2 regions of the Arthrobacter sp. Marseille-P9274 genome follow, and region 2 is predicted to be linked to the other one. Evidence: riboswitches for the same ligand, from Rfam matches in the RefSeq annotation. Region 2 holds a riboswitch; the other holds the start of a gene.
The links. A riboswitch is a leader RNA that binds a small molecule or an ion and turns the genes downstream of it on or off. The one in region 2 is predicted to bind glycine.

Region 1 (8,344 bases), on a different contig from region 2:
GAACAACACGTTCCAGGAACGCTTCACGGTCCGCGGCGAAGACGATTCCCTGCAGATGGCCCTGGGCCTGAACACGCCGCGCTACCGCGACTGGTATGCCGCGAACCTGGCCAAGAAGGGCTCCGCGCCCGAGTTCGCCGATCCGACCGCGGTCTCGAAGTCGGACCTGGCCGGCGGCACCTGGCTGACCACCAACTTCTGGATGGGCAGCACGGGCTCCACGGTCAAGGTTCAGATCGATGGCGGCGAGACCGTCGAGGCCGACCGCACCCAGAAGATGCAGGGCGAAGGCCAGCTCGTCGGAGCAGAGTGGTCAGACCCGGTCGCCGTGCAGGAGCAGCTGGTCAACGGCGGTAGCCTGGCCGACCGCATGATGCACCTGTGGCGGTTCGAGCTGCCCTCCGATCTGAGCGTCGGCGAGCACACCGCCAAGGTCACGTCGACCGATGCCTACGGACGCGAGTTCACCGAGAGCCTGAGCTTCCAGGTGACCGAGTAACTCCCGGCCCGCACCTTCGGACCGGTGCCGGCGCCGATCGAAGCCGCTGCGGCTCTCGGTCGTCGCCGGCACCGGCGCTTATTTATCGTCGTGCCTGCTCACCGATCGGGGTAGTTCACGAATCTTTGGACGTCGCGAAGCTGTTGCTGAAGCTCCTCTATGGCGCTCTCGTACCGGGCGAATTCCAATCTGCGGCGCCTTTGCTCGAGACAGCTGGCCCACAGCGCGAAGATGCCCAGCGGGACCGCGGCCAGGCACCCCCAGCCGGCCATCGTGAAAAAGTCCAGGGCCACGGGAACCGCCTGCTGGAAGCCGCGAAGATCATTCACCCCGCCGACAACATTGGCCATCAGGGAGTCCAACGGCTTCAGGTAGTCCCCGACCAGCGGCGTCCCCGCCAGTGACGGCGCCGACAGCGGCGCTCCGGCGGGCCAGCGCAGGTCGATCGGATGGGCCAGCACATAGATCCCGGCACCGATGCTGGCCGCCACAAAAACGCCCGCCGCCCCGAGGGCGGCCCAATGCAATGTGCGCGGATACCAAAAGCGCAGTAGCAAGGCTGTCCCGAGGGCCAGCGACCAAATGAGGGTCTGCAACCCGCTGATGCTGATTCCTGCCAGAATATCCACTCAGAACAACCGCCTTAACTGCGCCCGTGGCTTTCTTCCTGACGACGTTACGGGCGCCCGCACAAAGGAGCCCCGGCCACAAATGGCCGGGGCTCCTTCAATCTATCGAAAACGCTTCTAGATTGCCGTAGCGATCCAAATGATCAGGGCAATGGCAGCCAGAATGCCCACGATTGTCCAGATAAGGTTGCTTCCGCGCATTATGCTTCCTCCGTTCTCTCTATTGATCACCATTCTGCCCATAGAAAGCACACTTATGGGTGCAAGACGCGAAATCAATCCAGTGGGCTGTCTCACGCCGGGGATCACATCGGTCGGTTCGGCCCTGTCGTCGTCTTAGCTGACCGTCCTGGCACTCACGTTCGTGATGGCGCGGGCCTTCGCTTCAGCCAACCGCACGGCCTTACGGCGTCGGAGCGGGCAGATTCCTCCTGCCTAAGGCCCGAGGCCCAGTCCGCGGAGCTGCCGCCAGCCGGGGCCCAAGACCGCGGATCAGTGGTGCAGCTGCATCCGCTGGAGGATCGTGGCCGAGATCTCCTCGACCGACATCGAGGCGGAGTTCACAAAGGGGATCTGGTTGAACCGGTACATCTCCTCGGCGTTGCGGAGTTCGTGGCTGCACTGAGCCAGCGAAGCATAGTTGCTGTCGGGCCGCCGCTCCTTGCGGATCTGGCTGAGCCGGACCGGCAGCGAGGTCAGCCCGAAGCACTTGCGGACAAACGGCCGCAGCGGGTCCGGCAGCGTCTGGTGGACAAAGTCCTCCTCGACCAGCGGGAAGTTGGCGGCCAGGATGCCGTGCTGCAGGGCCAGGTACATCGTCGTCGGGGTCTTGCCGCACCGCGACGGGGCGATCAGGATCAGTTCCGCGCGTTCCAGGGCGCGGATGGACTGTCCGTCGTCGTGCTCTATCGCGTATTCGACGGCGGTCATGCGGGACTGGTACCGGATCGCGTCGCCGACGCCGTGGGCCTTGCCCGGCTCGCCGCTGGCCGGGGCATGCAGCGCGTCCTCCAGCCGGCCTATGTGCGTGCCGAACAGGTCCAGGAAGTGCCCCTTGCTCTGCGCCAGGATCTCCCGGATCTCCCGGTTGACGGCGGTCGAAAAGACGATCGGGCGCGGGCCCGAGGACGCGATGCCGTTGATGACCTCGATGACGCGGCAAGCCTCCACAGCCGTGGTGATGAAGGGGATGGTCCGCCGTTCGAACCTGTGGCCGGGAAACTGGGTCAGCAGGGTGTTGCCCAGGGTCTCGGCGGTGATGCCGGTGCTGTCCGAGAGGAAGAAGACCACGGGGGCGGGGCCGCGCCCGGCCCCCGCGGTTTCCTCATGCGTTGCGTCGGACACTTAGACCGCGGACGGTTTGCCGGTCTTGGCCAGGCGCAGCCAGGTCTCCGTCACAGCGTCGGGGTTGAGCGAGACCGAGTCAATGCCCCGCTCCAGCAGCCATTCCGCCAGGTCCGGGTGGTCGCTGGGGCCCTGGCCGCAGATGCCCACGTACTTGCCGCGGGCGCGGCAGGCAATGATCGCCATCTCCAGCAGCTTCAGGACCGCCGGGTTGCGCTCGTCGAACCCCCCGGCGACGAGCGCCGAGTCCCGGTCCAGGCCCAGGGTGAGCTGGGTCAGGTCGTTGGAGCCGATGGAGAAGCCGTCGAAGTAGTCCAGGAACTCGTTGGCCAGCAGGGCGTTGGCCGGCAGCTCGCACATCATGACGATCTCGAGGCCGTTTTCGCCGCGGCGCAGGCCGTTGGCCGCCAGCAGTTCGGTCACGCCCTTGGCCTCGTCCAGGGTGCGCACGAACGGGACCATGAGCTTGATGTTGGAGAGCCCCATCTCGTTGCGAGCGAACTTCAGTGCCTCGCACTCGAGTTCGAAGGCCTGGCGGAAGGAGTCCGAGAGGTACCGGGAGGCGCCCCGGTAGCCGATCATCGGGTTTTCTTCGGTCGGTTCGAACGCCGGTCCGCCGAGCAGGTTCGCGTACTCGTTGGACTTGAAGTCCGAGAGCCGGATGATCACCGGCTCCGGGGCGAAGGCTGCCGCGATGGTGGAGATGCCCTCGGCGAGCCGCTTGACGTAGAAGTCGCGCGGTCCGTCGTAGGCGGCGATCCGCTCGCGGATTTGCTGCACCGTGTAGTCCGAGAGCGCGGCGGGCCGCTCGATCTCGCCGTCGAGGGCCAGCAGGGCGTTGGGGTGAATGCCGATCTGGCGGTTGATGATGAATTCCAGCCGGGCCAGGCCGACGCCGTGATTCGGCAGCCGGGCGAAGCTGAAGGCCTGTTCGGGAGTGCCGACATTCATCATGATCTTCACCGGAGCCTCGGGCATCGTGTCCAGCGAGGTCTCGTGCAGCGTGTAGTCGAGCAGCCCCTGGTAGACCCGCCCGGCCTCGCCTTCGGCGCAGGAGACGGTCACGGGCGTGCCATCGGCCAGCACGCGGGACGCGTTCCCGGTGCCGACCACCGCAGGGATGCCCAGCTCGCGGGCGATGATGGCGGCGTGGCAGGTGCGGCCGCCCCGGTCGGTGATGATGGCCGCGGCCTTCTTCATGATCGGTTCCCAGTCGGGGTCCGTCATGTTCGCCACCAGGACGTCGCCCTCCTCGAAGGAGGCCATCTGGTCGATCGAGGTCAGCACGCGCACCTGGCCGGCGCCGATGCGCTGGCCGATGGCGCGGCCTTCGGCCAGGACCTTCGAGCGTTCGTTGAGGACGAAGCGGGAAAGGGTGCCGCTGGCCTTCCGCGACTCGACCGTCTCGGGGCGCGCCTGCAGGATGTACAGTTCCCCGTCCACGCCGTCTTTGCCCCACTCGATGTCCATCGGGCGGCCGTAGTGGGCCTCGATGGACATCGCGTGACGGGCCAGCTGCTCGACCTCCGCATCCGTGAGGCTGAAGCGGCCGCGCAGTTCCCTGGTCACCGGCACGAAATCAACGGTCCGGCCGATTTCCTGCGATTCGGTGTACGTCATCTGCAGGGCCTTCTCGCCCAGTCCGCGCTTGAGGATCGCCGGCCGCCCCGCCGCGAGGGTGGGCTTGTGCACGTAGAACTCGTCCGGGTTGACCGCGCCCTGGACCACGGCTTCGCCCAGCCCGTAGGAGGACGTAATGAAGACGGCGTCGGTGAAGCCCGATTCGGTGTCCATGGTGAACATGACACCGGAGGCACCGATGTCGGAGCGGACCATGCGCTGGATGCCGGCAGAGAGCGCGACCTCGGAGTGCGTGAAACCGTGGTGGACCCGGTAGGCGATGGCGCGGTCGTTGTAGAGCGACGCGAAGACGTCCTTGATGGCCAGCAGCACGTTGTCGATGCCGCGGATGTTCAGGAAGGTCTCCTGCTGGCCCGCGAAGGAGGCATCCGGCAGGTCCTCGGCCGTGGCGCTGGAGCGCACCGCCCAGGAAACCTCCGACTCGTTGCCGTGGCCCTCGGTCAGCTCGGCGTAGGCGCCGCGGACCTCCTCCTCGAACCCGGCGGGGAACGGAGCCTGGCGGATCAGGTCCCGGATAGCAGCGCCGGCCTTGGCCAGTGCCGTGACGTTGTCGCTGTCCAGGTCTTCGAGGATCGCGGCGATGCTGGCTTCGAGGCCCGACTCGTGCAGGAAACGCCGGTAGGCGTCCGCCGTCGTCGCAAAGCCCTCCGGGACCCTGACCCCGGCAGTTGCCAAATTACGGATCAATTCCCCGAGCGAGGCATTCTTGCCGCCGACCTGTTCAAGGTCGGCCAGCCCAAGTTCGGTGAACCAGAGAACGTCGGTCATAGTGTGGTGCTCCTTGTGAGAAAACAGCGCTAAACGTGTGGACAAAACTTTGGCGGGCTACTGGGCGTCCGCTGCGGCGGCCCGGCGGGCCTCGGCCTCGAGCTTGGCTTCGGCCTCGAGGTCGGCCTGGAACGCCTCGTAGCGCGCCAGGTGCGCCGGGCGGCGGCGCAGCATGAGCCAGGCGATGCCGAGGACGACGAACCAGAGCGGGGTCACCAGCAGCGCGGTGAGCGTGTCCGGCTGCGTGGTCAGCGCCCAGAGGACGAAGGCGAAGAACGCGAACACCACCCAGACCATCGCGATGCCGCCGGGCATCTTGAACTTGGACTCGTCATGCAGCCGCGCCCGGCGCTTCCGGAAGGCGAGGTAGCTGGCCAGGATGATGGACCAGACGAACATGAAGCAGACCGCGGAGACCGTGGTCACCATTTCGAACGCCAGGGCGATGTCCTTGCCGGCGTAGAGGAGGACGACGCCGGAGAGCAGCAGGACGCAGGACACGAACAGTGCGTTCTGCGGAACCTTGCGCGAGGAGAGCTTGCCGAGGACGGTCGGAGCGTCGCCTTCCTGCGCGAGGCCGTAGACCATGCGGGAGGTCGAATAGACGCCGGAGTTGGCCGAGGACATCGCCGAGGTCAGCACCACGAGGTTGATGATCGTGGCGGCCATGCCGAGTCCGGCCAGGGAGAACATTCCGATAAAGGGGCTGCGGCCCGCCTCGAACTCGGTCCACGGGGTGACGGACATGAGGATGATCAAGGCGCCGACGTAGAACAGGAGCACACGGATGGGGATGGAGTTGATGGCCTTGGGAAGGTTCTTCTCCGGGTCCTTGGCTTCCGCCGCCGTCGTACCCACCAGTTCGATGCCCACGAAGGCGAACACCGCGATTTGGAAGCCCGCCACGAAGCCCATGAACTCGTTCGGGAAGAAGCCGCCATGGCTCCACAGGTTGCTGAAGGCGGCCGGGCCGGCCGGGGACTCGAAACCGGTGAAGATCATGATCAGGCCGGTGACGATCAGCGCCACGATGGCGACGATCTTGATCATGGCGAACCAGAACTCGGTCTCGCCGAAGGCCCTGACGGTGGCCAGGTTCAGCAGCAGCAGGACGGCCACGGTGAAGATGCCCGGGATCCAGAGTTGGATGCCCGGAATCAGTTCGTCGGCGTAGCCGGCGATGGCGATGACGTCCGCGATGCCGGTGACGACCCAGCAGAACCAGTAGGTCCAGCCGGTGAAGAACCCGGCCCAGGGACCGAGCAGGTCAGCGGCGAAATCGCTAAAGGACTTGTAGTGGAGGTTGCTCAGCAGCAGCTCGCCCATCGCCCGCATGACGAAGAACAGCATGAAGCCGATGATCATGTAAACGAAGATCACGGAGGGGCCGGCCGCCGAAATGGTCTTCCCCGAGCCCATGAACAGGCCGGTGCCGATCGCACCGCCGATCGCGATCAGCTGGATGTGCCGGTTGGATAACTGCCGCGCGAGATGCGGCGGCTCGCCTGTCGTGGTGGATGCATGTGGCGTAGTCATGAGGAACTCCATGGTTCAAGTGGCACGGGCGCACCACGTTGATTAGGTTCCTCCCCACTCTGTATTGGACCTGAGAGATTCCGCGCCCCCTGCTTGCGCAGGAGCCGCTTGCACCGTCGGTGAGACAGGCTGCCGCCTGGCTGCTTTCCAGAGTTGCCTAGCCGCGGCGGTACATGGGCCTGAGAGATTCCCGGGGAGGGTTTGCTCCTACGGCGCCTGCCGAATGTACCGGCAGGACTCTCCCGCCGCAGATCGTAAGCATTATTGACTTATGGGTGACTGGGATCACAACTCAGAGTAGAGTGCGGCCCGGCCTCCCGCAAGCCGGTTGCGTGAAGGGCGTCATATTCCGGAAACAGAGTCCGGCGGCCCGCCGTGCAAAGCTGTCAGCCCCGTTCGGCGAACGGCGGCACGTGGTGACCTGGCCCGAAAGGCCTGAACCAGTCCTCGAACTTCATCGACGGAGCCCCTTCGGGGCTGGCCTCCGGATCATTTTCGAAGCCGTCCATGGCCGGGTCGAAAAGCATCATGGAGTCGGCGAAACGCAGGAAGAAGTGTTCGAGCCCGGCCACCCAGTCCGGCGGCAGGTCGGCCTCGAGCTCCAGTTCGTCGGCCAGGAATTCCGCCTCGGCGAGAAGGCAGCGCAGCCCGAGCTCCTGGGCCACGCAGGACGGTTCCTTCCAGCCGGCGGCCAGGTTCATCGTGAGGTCGGTGCAGACGGTGAGGAACCGGGCCGCGAAACGTGCGTCGTAGTGGTGCGCGTACTGCGGCGGCAGGTTGCCGAGGACGTAGGTCTCGTCAATGTCCCTGGCCGTCGGTTCCCGGCCCCTGAGCAGGTCTATGTCGTTGAACAGCTCGTCGATCATGCCGGCGCCCGCATGCCAGAGCAACCCGGCCAGCACCCGGGCCCGGTGCCGCGACAGCTCGCGCTCCGCCTCGGGCGCCGCGGCATCGTAGCCGAGCCGCTCGAGAGCGATCCCGCCAGCCCGGCCCGCGGCTTCCAGCAAGGTGGCCACGGCGTTGCCGCTGATTCCGGTGTCCGCCGGCTCCCGCCCGCCCTCTGCCCCGGCGGCATGGGGCATAACGGAGTCCGCCACCCCGTGGCCCTCCGCCGGCTCGACCTTGCCGCGCAGGATCCGGATGCCCGGGACATCCGCCGCGATGGCCAGCGGATCCATGGCAACGGCGAGGGCGGCGAACAGGTCAGTCGAGGCCAGAGCCACGTGTTCGGGTGTTTCGGCTTTGACGACGGCGTAGCTCCGCAGCTCCCCCGGGTCGGTGATGTCCACGTCTATGGCGATGTGGATCGACGCCGCGATGGGCCTCTCCGGGTCATTCATGCGTAACACCCTACTCCCGCTGGCGCCTGCCACGACGGAAAGAAGCAGGCCCGGACTGGTCAGCCCTCGCAGCCGACCCCGTCGCCGTTGCCGTCGAACTTGGTGCTCCAGCCGGGGTCGCCCACCCGGATGGGCGCTGCGCCGCGGGCCTTCACCTCGGCGCAGTTCTTGTACTCGATGGCTGGGAGGGTCACTCCGCCGCCATCGGCCGGGACCCGTTGGTCCGCGCAGGATGAGGTTAGGACCTTCTTGATGGCGTCGTACTCGGCCCGGGTCATCCAGAGACCGTACTTGGCTTTCACCGCGGTCTGCAGGGCAACGTACTCGCAGCGGAAGCCCTTGTTCGGCGGCAGCCAGGTCGCAGCGTCGCCGTCGCCCTTGGCGCCGTTCGTGGGACCGTCGGCGGCCCTCAGGTTCAGCGGATCGTTGGCGAACGCTTCGCGTTGTCCGGAGGAGAGCTTCCGGGCGCCCTTCTGCCACGCATCCGAGAGGGCGACGACGTGGTCGATCTGGACCAGGGTGCTGGTCTTGTTGCCGCGGACAAAGTCGATCGTCTTGCCGGTGTACGGATCGGCAAGGGTGCCGGT
Region 2 (8,344 bases):
AGGAACCCGAATCAACGTGGCGTACCTGCGCCACCTGACGTGATGGAGTTCCTGATGGCGATCCCGAGCGAGAGCGCCAACGCCCCCCAACCAAGGCGCAGCTGCGCCTACCCCCTCCATCCGGCCCTGGCCCCCTGACTGGACCACTGCCGACCTCTATTTCCGCGCGGACAAGGGCTGGGCTTTCGGCTGACATCCGGCTGTCCTGCATCGTGCCCAAGAGGAACGAAACCCTGTCAAATCAAGGAGCTGTACGTGAAAACTGATGCCGTCTCGACTGAGAAGGCGCCCCATCTGGAGCGCCAGCTCAGCAACAGGCACATCCAGCTGATCGCCATCGGAGGTGCGATCGGCACCGGCCTGTTCATGGGTTCGGGCAAGACGATCTCCGTTGCGGGTCCGTCCGTAATCTTCGTCTACATGATCATCGGCTTCATGCTGTTCTTCGTCATGCGGGCGATGGGCGAGCTGCTGCTGAGCAACCTCAACTACAAGTCCTTCAGTGACTTCGCCGGCGACCTCCTCGGTCCCTGGGCCGGGTTCTTCACCGGCTGGACCTACTGGTTCTGCTGGGTCGTCACCGGCATCGCGGACGTCATCGCCATCGCCGGCTACGCCAATGAATTGGTGCCGGGCATCCAGCTCTGGATCCCGGGCGTGTTCACCGTGGCCGTCCTGCTGTTGCTGAACCTGGCCACCGTCAAGGCGTTCGGCGAGACCGAGTTCTGGTTCGCCCTGATCAAGATCGTCGCCATCGTGGCGCTGATCGTCACCGGCCTGGTCATGATCTTCACCGGTTTCGAGTCCGATGCCGGCCCGGCCTCCTTCAGCAACCTGTGGAGCCACGGCGGCTTCTTCCCGCAGGAGTTCATGGGCTTCGTGGCGGGCTTCCAGATCGCAGTCTTCGCCTTCGTGGGCATCGAACTGGTGGGTACGACGGCGGCGGAAGCCAAGGATCCGGAGAAGAACCTTCCCAAGGCCATCAACTCCATCCCCGTCCGCGTGCTGCTCTTCTACGTAGGCGCCCTGGTCATCCTGATGGCCGTCACCCCGTGGACCGAGTTCCAGGCCGGGCACAGCCCCTTCATCGGCATGTTCTCGCTGGCAGGACTCGGGATGGCCGCCACCATCGTCAACCTCGTGGTGCTGACCTCGGCAATGTCCTCGGCCAACTCCGGCGTCTACTCGACCTCCCGCATGGTGTTCGGCCTCGCCCAGGAAGGCGACGCTCCGACCACCCTCGGCAAGCTCTCCTCGCGCAAGGTTCCGCAGAACGCACTGTTCCTGTCCTGCGTCCTGCTGCTCGCCGGCGTCGTCCTCCTCTACGCGGGCGACAGCATCGCCCTGGCGTTCGAAATGGTTACCACGGTCTCCGCGGTCTGCTTCATGTTCGTCTGGTCCATCATCCTGGCCAGCTACCTCGCCTTCCGGAAGCGCCGGGCGCAGCTGCACAATGAGTCCAAGTTCAAGATGCCCGGCGGCATCGCGATGGTCTGGGTGGTGTTCGCGTTCTTCGCCTTCGTCCTCTGGGCCCTGACCACGCAGCCGGACACGCTCACCGCGCTGCTGGTGACCCCGCTCTGGTTCGTCGTCCTCGGCGTCGCCTGGGCCATCCTGCGCCGGCGTCCGGTGCACATGGCACGGGCGGAGATGTTCCGGGCCCAGCTGCGCGAGCAAGAGGCGCAGCAGGAAAGCCCCGCAGACGTGCACTGACCCCGCACGTCGGTCCGGCAGGCCGCCGCGGAGACCCCGCGGCGGCCTGCCCTGAACGGGCTGTCACCGGGCGGCGACCTTCTTGTGGAGGCCGGTCCGGAACGGTTACGATGCTCACATCGACAATAACTGAATCATGCCTTCGACATGCGGCGGGAGAGTCCTGCTGGTGCTAGTCAGCAGGCGCCGTAGGAGCAATACCTCCCCAGGAATCTCTCAGGCACCTGTACCGCCGCGGAGAGGCAACTCTGGAAAGCAGCCGGACACATGAAACCGGCTCACCGACGGTGCAAGCGGATTCGTTCCGCGGAATCTCTCAGGTCCAATACAGAGTGGGGAGGGACCCGATCCACATGGCGTGCCACGCATGCCAGCCCAATTAACGGAGTTCCTTCATGACGGTTCAACCCACCATCGCCCCTTTTGCCGAGCGCCATATCGGCCCGCGCAGCAGCGACGCCGAGACGATGCTCAAGCAGGTTGGCTACGCCAGCCTCGACGAGTTGGTTGACACGGCAGTTCCCGCCGACATCCGCCAGCAGGCCCCGCTGGACCTGCCGGCGGCCCGTAGCGAAGCCGAGGTGCTGGCCGACCTGCGCGCACTGGCAGCCAAGAACATCACGGCGGTCCAAATGATCGGCCAGGGCTACTACGACACGATCACGCCGCCGGTCATCCGCCGCAACGTCGTCGAATCCCCTGCCTGGTACACCGCGTACACGCCGTACCAGCCGGAAATCTCCCAGGGCCGGCTCGAAGCGCTGCTGAACTTCCAGACCATGGTCGAGGACCTGACCGGCCTGGCCATCGCCAACGCCTCCTTGCTGGACGAAGCCACCGCCGTCGCCGAGGCCGTGCTGCTCATGCGCCGCGGCAACAAGAAGCACGCCGACGGCAAGACCGTCCTGGACGCCGACCTGCTGCCGCAGACGATCGCCGTCGTCAAGGGCCGCGCCGAGGCACTCGGCTTCGAGGTCGAGGTCGCCGACCTGACCGCCGGCCTGCCCGAGGGCGACCTGTCCGGCATCGTGCTCCAGCAGCCGGGCGTCTCCGGCCGCGTGGCCGACCACACCCAGGTGATCGCCGAAGCGAAGGAACGCGGCGCCATGGTCACCGTCGCCGCCGACCTGCTGGCGCTGACCCTGATTACGCCTCCCGGCGAGCAGGGCGCGGACATCGCCGTCGGCAATTCGCAGCGCTTCGGCGTGCCGCTGTTCTACGGCGGCCCGCACGCCGCGTACATGGCCGTGCACAAGGGCCTGGAGCGCCAGCTGCCCGGACGCCTGGTCGGCGTTTCCAAGGACTCCGCCGGACGCCCGGCCTACCGCCTGGCCCTGCAGACCCGCGAGCAGCACATCCGCCGCGAGAAGGCCACCTCCAACATCTGCACCGCGCAGGCACTGCTGGCCATCGTGTCCGGCATGTACGCCGTCTACCACGGTCCCGAGGGGCTCAAGGCCATCGCCCAGCGCGCCAACGCGCAGGCCCGCACGCTCGCCACCGTGCTGCGCGACGCCGGACTGGAACTCGCCGCCGAGCAGTTCTTCGACACCCTCACCGTCAAGGTTCCGGGCAAGGCTGCCGAGGTCATCGCCGCGGCGGAGGCCAAGGGCATCAACCTGCGGGTCATCGACGGGGACCACGTGGGCATTTCCACCGGTGAATCGACGACGGCGGAGCACCTGGCTGCCGTGGCCGAGTCCTTCGGCGTGGACGGCGCCGCCGAGCGCATCGCCGCCGCGGCCGGCTCCGGCCTGGGCTTCGAGTTGGATGCGTCCGTGCAGCGGACCTCGTCCTACCTGAACCACCCGGTCTTCCACAGCCACCGTTCGGAAACCCAGATGCTGCGCTACCTGCGCCGCCTCTCCGACCGCGACCTGGCGCTGGACCGCACCATGATTCCGCTGGGCTCCTGCACCATGAAGCTCAACGCCACGGCCGAGATGGAATCCATGACGTGGCCGGAGTTCGCCACCATCCACCCCTTCGCCCCGGACCACCAGACCCAGGGCTGGCGCGAGCTGATCGAGGACCTGGAGGCGCGGCTGTCCGCGATCACCGGCTATGCCGGCGTGTCCATCCAGCCGAACGCCGGTTCGCAGGGCGAGTACGCCGGCCTGCTGGCCATCCGCCGGTACCACCTGTCCCAGGGCAACGAGCAGCGCAACATCTGCCTGATCCCGGCCTCCGCGCACGGCACCAACGCTGCCTCGGCAGTGCTGGCCGGCATGAAGGTCGTTGTCGTCGCGACGGCTTCCGACGGCACGATCGACCACGCGGACCTCGACGCCAAGATCGAGCAGCACAAGGACAACCTGGCTGCCATCATGATCACCTACCCGTCCACGCACGGCGTGTACGACGCCGACGTCCGCCAGGTCTGCGATGCCGTGCACGCGGCAGGCGGGCAGGTCTACATCGACGGCGCCAACCTGAATGCGCTGGTCGGCCTCGCCCAGCCCGGCAAGTTCGGCGGGGACGTCTCCCACCTGAACCTGCACAAGACCTTCTGCATCCCGCACGGCGGCGGCGGCCCCGGCGTCGGCCCGGTCGCAGTGGCGGAGCACCTGGTGCCGTTCCTGCCCGGCAATGCGGCGCTGGCCGAGCACGAAGGCAAGGGCGTCCCGGTTTCGGCCTCGAAGTACGGCTCCGCGGGCGTGCTGCAGATCTCGTGGGCCTACGTGGCCATGATGGGCGGAGAGGGCCTGACCAACGCCACCAAGACGGCGCTGCTGGCCGCGAACTACATCGCGTCCCGCCTGAACGAGCACTTCCCGGTGCTCTACACCGGCAATAAGGGCCTGGTCGCCCACGAGTGCATCCTGGATCTGCGCGAGCTCACCTCCAAGTCCGGCGTCACCGCCGAGGACGTGGCCAAGCGCCTGATCGACTACGGCTTCCATGCCCCGACGCTGGCCTTCCCGGTGGCGGGCACGCTGATGGTGGAGCCGACCGAGTCCGAGGACCTGGCCGAGATCGAGCGCTTCATCGAGGCCATGATCGCTATCCGCGGCGAAATCGAGCAGGTCATCAAGGGTGACTTCGGTGTCGAGGAGAGCCCGCTGCGGCTGTCCCCGCACACCGCGGCCGCCGTGGTCAGCAGCGACTGGGACCGCAAGTACTCCCGCGAGCAGGCCGTGTTCCCGCTGCCGAACCTGAAGGTGGACAAGTACTTCGCTCCGGTCGGCCGCATCGACGGCGCGGCCGGAGACCGGAACCTGATCTGTTCCTGCCCGCCCATCGAAGAATTCGCCGAGTCGGCCAACTAACGAAAAGGTTCCGTAGAGACCATGAATGCTGAAACCACCACGCAGCGCTATACCGCACTGTACGAAGAGCACCAGAAGCTCGGCGCGTCCTTCACGGACTTCGGCGGCTGGCAGATGCCGCTGAAGTACAGCAGCGAACTGGCCGAGCACCACGCCGTCCGCAAGACGGCCGGGCTGTTCGACCTCTCCCATATGGGCGAGCTATGGGTCACCGGCCCGGACGCAGCGAAGTTCCTCGACTACGCCCTGGTGGGCAAGCTGTCGGCGATCGCCGTCGGCAAGGCCAAGTACTCGCTGATCTGCAACCAGGACGGCGGTATCATCGACGACCTGATCAGCTACCGGCGCGGTGACGACCGCTACCTCGTGGTGCCGAACGCAGGCAACGCGGACGCGGTCTTCGAGGCGATGGCCGAGCGGGCCAAGGACTTCGACGTCACCGTGGAGAACGCCACGGCCGCCACCTCCCTGGTGGCTGTCCAGGGTCCGGACTCGGTGGACATCCTGCACAAGCTGGTCCCGGCCGCCGAGGCCGGCGTCGTCAGCGACATGAAGTACTACGCCGCGGAGGACGTCACCTTCACCGTGGGCGGCGCCCCGGCCAAGCTGCTGCTGGCCCGCACCGGTTACACCGGCGAGGACGGCTTCGAGATCTACGTGCCGAACGAGCAGGCCGCCGCGCTGTGGACCGCGCTGCTGGAAGCCGGCAAGGAGCACGGCCTGGTTCCGGCCGGCCTCGCCTGCCGCGACTCCCTCCGCCTCGAGGCCGGAATGCCGCTGTACGGCAACGAGCTCTCCCTCGAGTTCAGCCCGTACGATGCAGGCCTCGGCCCCGTCGTCGCGCTGAAGAAGGAAGGCGAATTCGTCGGCCGCGCGGCGCTGGTAGCCCAGAAGGAGAAGGGCTCTGCACGCAAGCTTGTCGGGCTCAAGGGCCTCGGCCGCCGCGCGGGACGCGCCCACTACCCGGTGCTGAAGGACGGCAAGACGGTCGGCGAGGTTACCTCCGGCCAGCCGAGCCCGACCCTCGGCTACCCGGTTGCCCTGGCGTACGTGGACGCCGAGTTCGCCGAGCCGGGCACCAAGCTGGACATCGACCTGCGTGGAAAGGCAGAGCCCTTCGAGGTCGTCGGCCTGCCCTTCTACAAGCGCGAAAAGTAACAAAACCACCGGCGGCTCAGGATCCGGCAACAAGGCTGAACGCCGACGCGTAGCCTTGTTGCCGGGTCCCGTCCGGTGCCACCCGTTTTCCATCACCTTCTGTTTGAAAGGGTTCCTCCCAATGAGCAAAGTCCTGTCCAGCCTGCGCTACTCCGCCGAGCACGAGTGGGTAGACGGCGCCAGCCCCGTTAAGGTCGGCATCTCCCAGATCGCGGCCGACGCGCTGGGCGACGTCGTCTACGTTGACCTGCCAGAGGCCGGCTCCGCCGTCAGCGCGGGCGAGACCTGTGGCGAGGTCGAGTCGACCAAGTCCGTCTCCGACCTCTACGCTCCGGTGACCGGAACCGTGGTCGAGGTCAACCAGGCCGCCATCGACGACCCGGCCCTGCTGAACTCCGACCCGTACGGCGAGGGCTGGCTCTTCACCGTCGAGGTCTCCGAAGAGGGCCCGCTGCTCTCCGCCGACGAGTACGCTTCGGCAAACGGCGGTGAGGTCGCATGACGCAGGCACTCACGGCGGTCACCAGCGCCAGCCTGAACGCTGACCTGGGCGCCCTCGATCCGGAGATCGCCGCCCAGATCGACAACGAGCTGCGCCGCCAGCAGGGCGGCCTGGAAATGATCGCCTCGGAGAACCACACCGCCGTCGCCGTGATGCAGGCGCAGGGCTCGGTCGTCACCAACAAGTACGCCGAGGGCTACCCGGGCCGCCGCTACTACGGCGGCTGCGAATACGTGGATGTCATCGAGCAGCTGGCGATCGACCGGGTGAAGGCGCTCTTCGGAGCCGGTTTCGCCAACGTCCAGCCGCACTCCGGCGCGCAAGCCAACGCCTCCGTCATGCACGCGCTGATCAAGCCCGGCGATACCATCCTGGGCCTGAACCTGGCGCACGGCGGCCACCTGACGCACGGGATGAAGATCAACTTCTCCGGCAAGCTCTACAACGTCGTGGCCTACGGTGTCTCCGAGCAGGACTACCTGATCGACATGGCCGAGGTCGAGCGCCTGGCGCAGGAGCACAAGCCGCAGCTGATCGTCGCAGGCTGGTCCGCCTACCCGCGGCAGCTGGACTTCGCCGAGTTCCGCCGGATCGCCGATTCCGTGGGCGCTTACCTCATGGTGGACATGGCGCACTTCGCCGGACTGGTCGCCACCGGGCTGCACCCGTCGCCGGTCCCGCACGCCCACGTGGTCACGTCCACCACGCACAAGACCCTCGCGGGTCCGCGCGGCGGCATCATCCTGACCAACGAGGCGGACATCGCCAAGAAGATCAACTCGGCGGTGTTCCCGGGCCAGCAGGGCGGCCCGCTTGAGCACGTCATCGCGGGCAAGGCGGTGGCGTTCAAGATTGCCGCATCGGAGGAATTCGCCGAGCGCCAGCGCCGCACCCTGGCCGGTTCGAAGGCCCTCGCCGAGCGCCTGTCGCAGCCGGACGTGGCCGCGAAGGGCGTCACCGTCCTGACCGGCGGCACGGACGTGCACCTGGTCCTGGTGGACCTGCGCAACTCCGAGCTGGACGGGCAGCAGGCGGAGGATCTGCTCGCCGCGATCGACATCACCGTCAACCGCAACGCCGTCCCGTTCGACCCGCGGCCGCCGATGGTGACCTCGGGCCTGCGGATCGGCACCCCGGCGCTGGCTACCCGTGGGTTCAGCGAGGAGGCGTTCCGCGAGGTCGCCGACATCATCGCCGAGGCGCTCATCGCCGGTCCGGATGCGGACCTCTCGGGCCTGAAGGCCCGGGTTGACGCCCTGGCGGAAGCACATCCCTTGTACCCGGACGTCGCTCCGGTCTCCAAGGAAACCGAAGGGCACTAGGAGGCCATCATGGCTGTAGGCGTATTCGATCTCTTCACTGTCGGCATCGGCCCCTCCAGTTCGCACACTGTGGGTCCGATGCGGGCCGCCGCCGTCTTCGCCGAGGAGCTGGTTTCGACCGGAGTCCTCGACCGGGTGGCCGGGCTGCGGGTGGACCTCTACGGTTCGCTCGCCGCCACCGGCCGCGGGCACGGCACCTTCACGGCAGTCATGCTGGGACTGGAAGGCTTCCATCCGGAGCTGATCCTTCCCGACGAGGTCGATTCGCGCCTGGCTGACATGGCGGAATCCGGCAGGCTGCAGCTCTGCTCCCAGGTCAGCGGTGCTGCCGGGGCCGCGATCGACTACAAGGTGGAGGACATGGTCCTGCACCCGTTGAC

Region 1: another riboswitch for glycine. It lies ahead of cycA (D-serine/D-alanine/glycine transporter); the one in region 2 lies ahead of gcvP (aminomethyl-transferring glycine dehydrogenase).

The regions. Positions count from the first base shown of each region.
Region 1 covers NZ_CAMPOV010000002.1:450,207-458,550, forward strand. Annotated here, with positions in the region: gene OC550_RS15280 (calcineurin-like phosphoesterase family protein) at 1-499, shown strand, start outside; gene OC550_RS15285 (hypothetical protein) at 598-1,128, opposite strand; gene OC550_RS15290 (pyruvate, water dikinase regulatory protein) at 1,621-2,472, opposite strand; gene ppsA (phosphoenolpyruvate synthase) at 2,473-4,881, opposite strand; gene cycA (D-serine/D-alanine/glycine transporter) at 4,939-6,417, opposite strand; glycine riboswitch at 6,575-6,672, opposite strand; gene OC550_RS15305 (hypothetical protein) at 6,804-7,757, opposite strand; gene OC550_RS15310 (DUF1524 domain-containing protein) at 7,817-8,344, opposite strand, start outside.
Region 2 covers NZ_CAMPOV010000005.1:60,513-68,856, forward strand. Annotated here, with positions in the region: gene cycA (D-serine/D-alanine/glycine transporter) at 256-1,713, shown strand; glycine riboswitch at 1,857-1,955, shown strand; gene gcvP (aminomethyl-transferring glycine dehydrogenase) at 2,109-4,982, shown strand; gene gcvT (glycine cleavage system aminomethyltransferase GcvT) at 5,004-6,140, shown strand; gene gcvH (glycine cleavage system protein GcvH) at 6,262-6,642, shown strand; gene glyA (serine hydroxymethyltransferase) at 6,639-7,964, shown strand; gene OC550_RS21365 (L-serine ammonia-lyase) at 7,974-8,344, shown strand, end outside.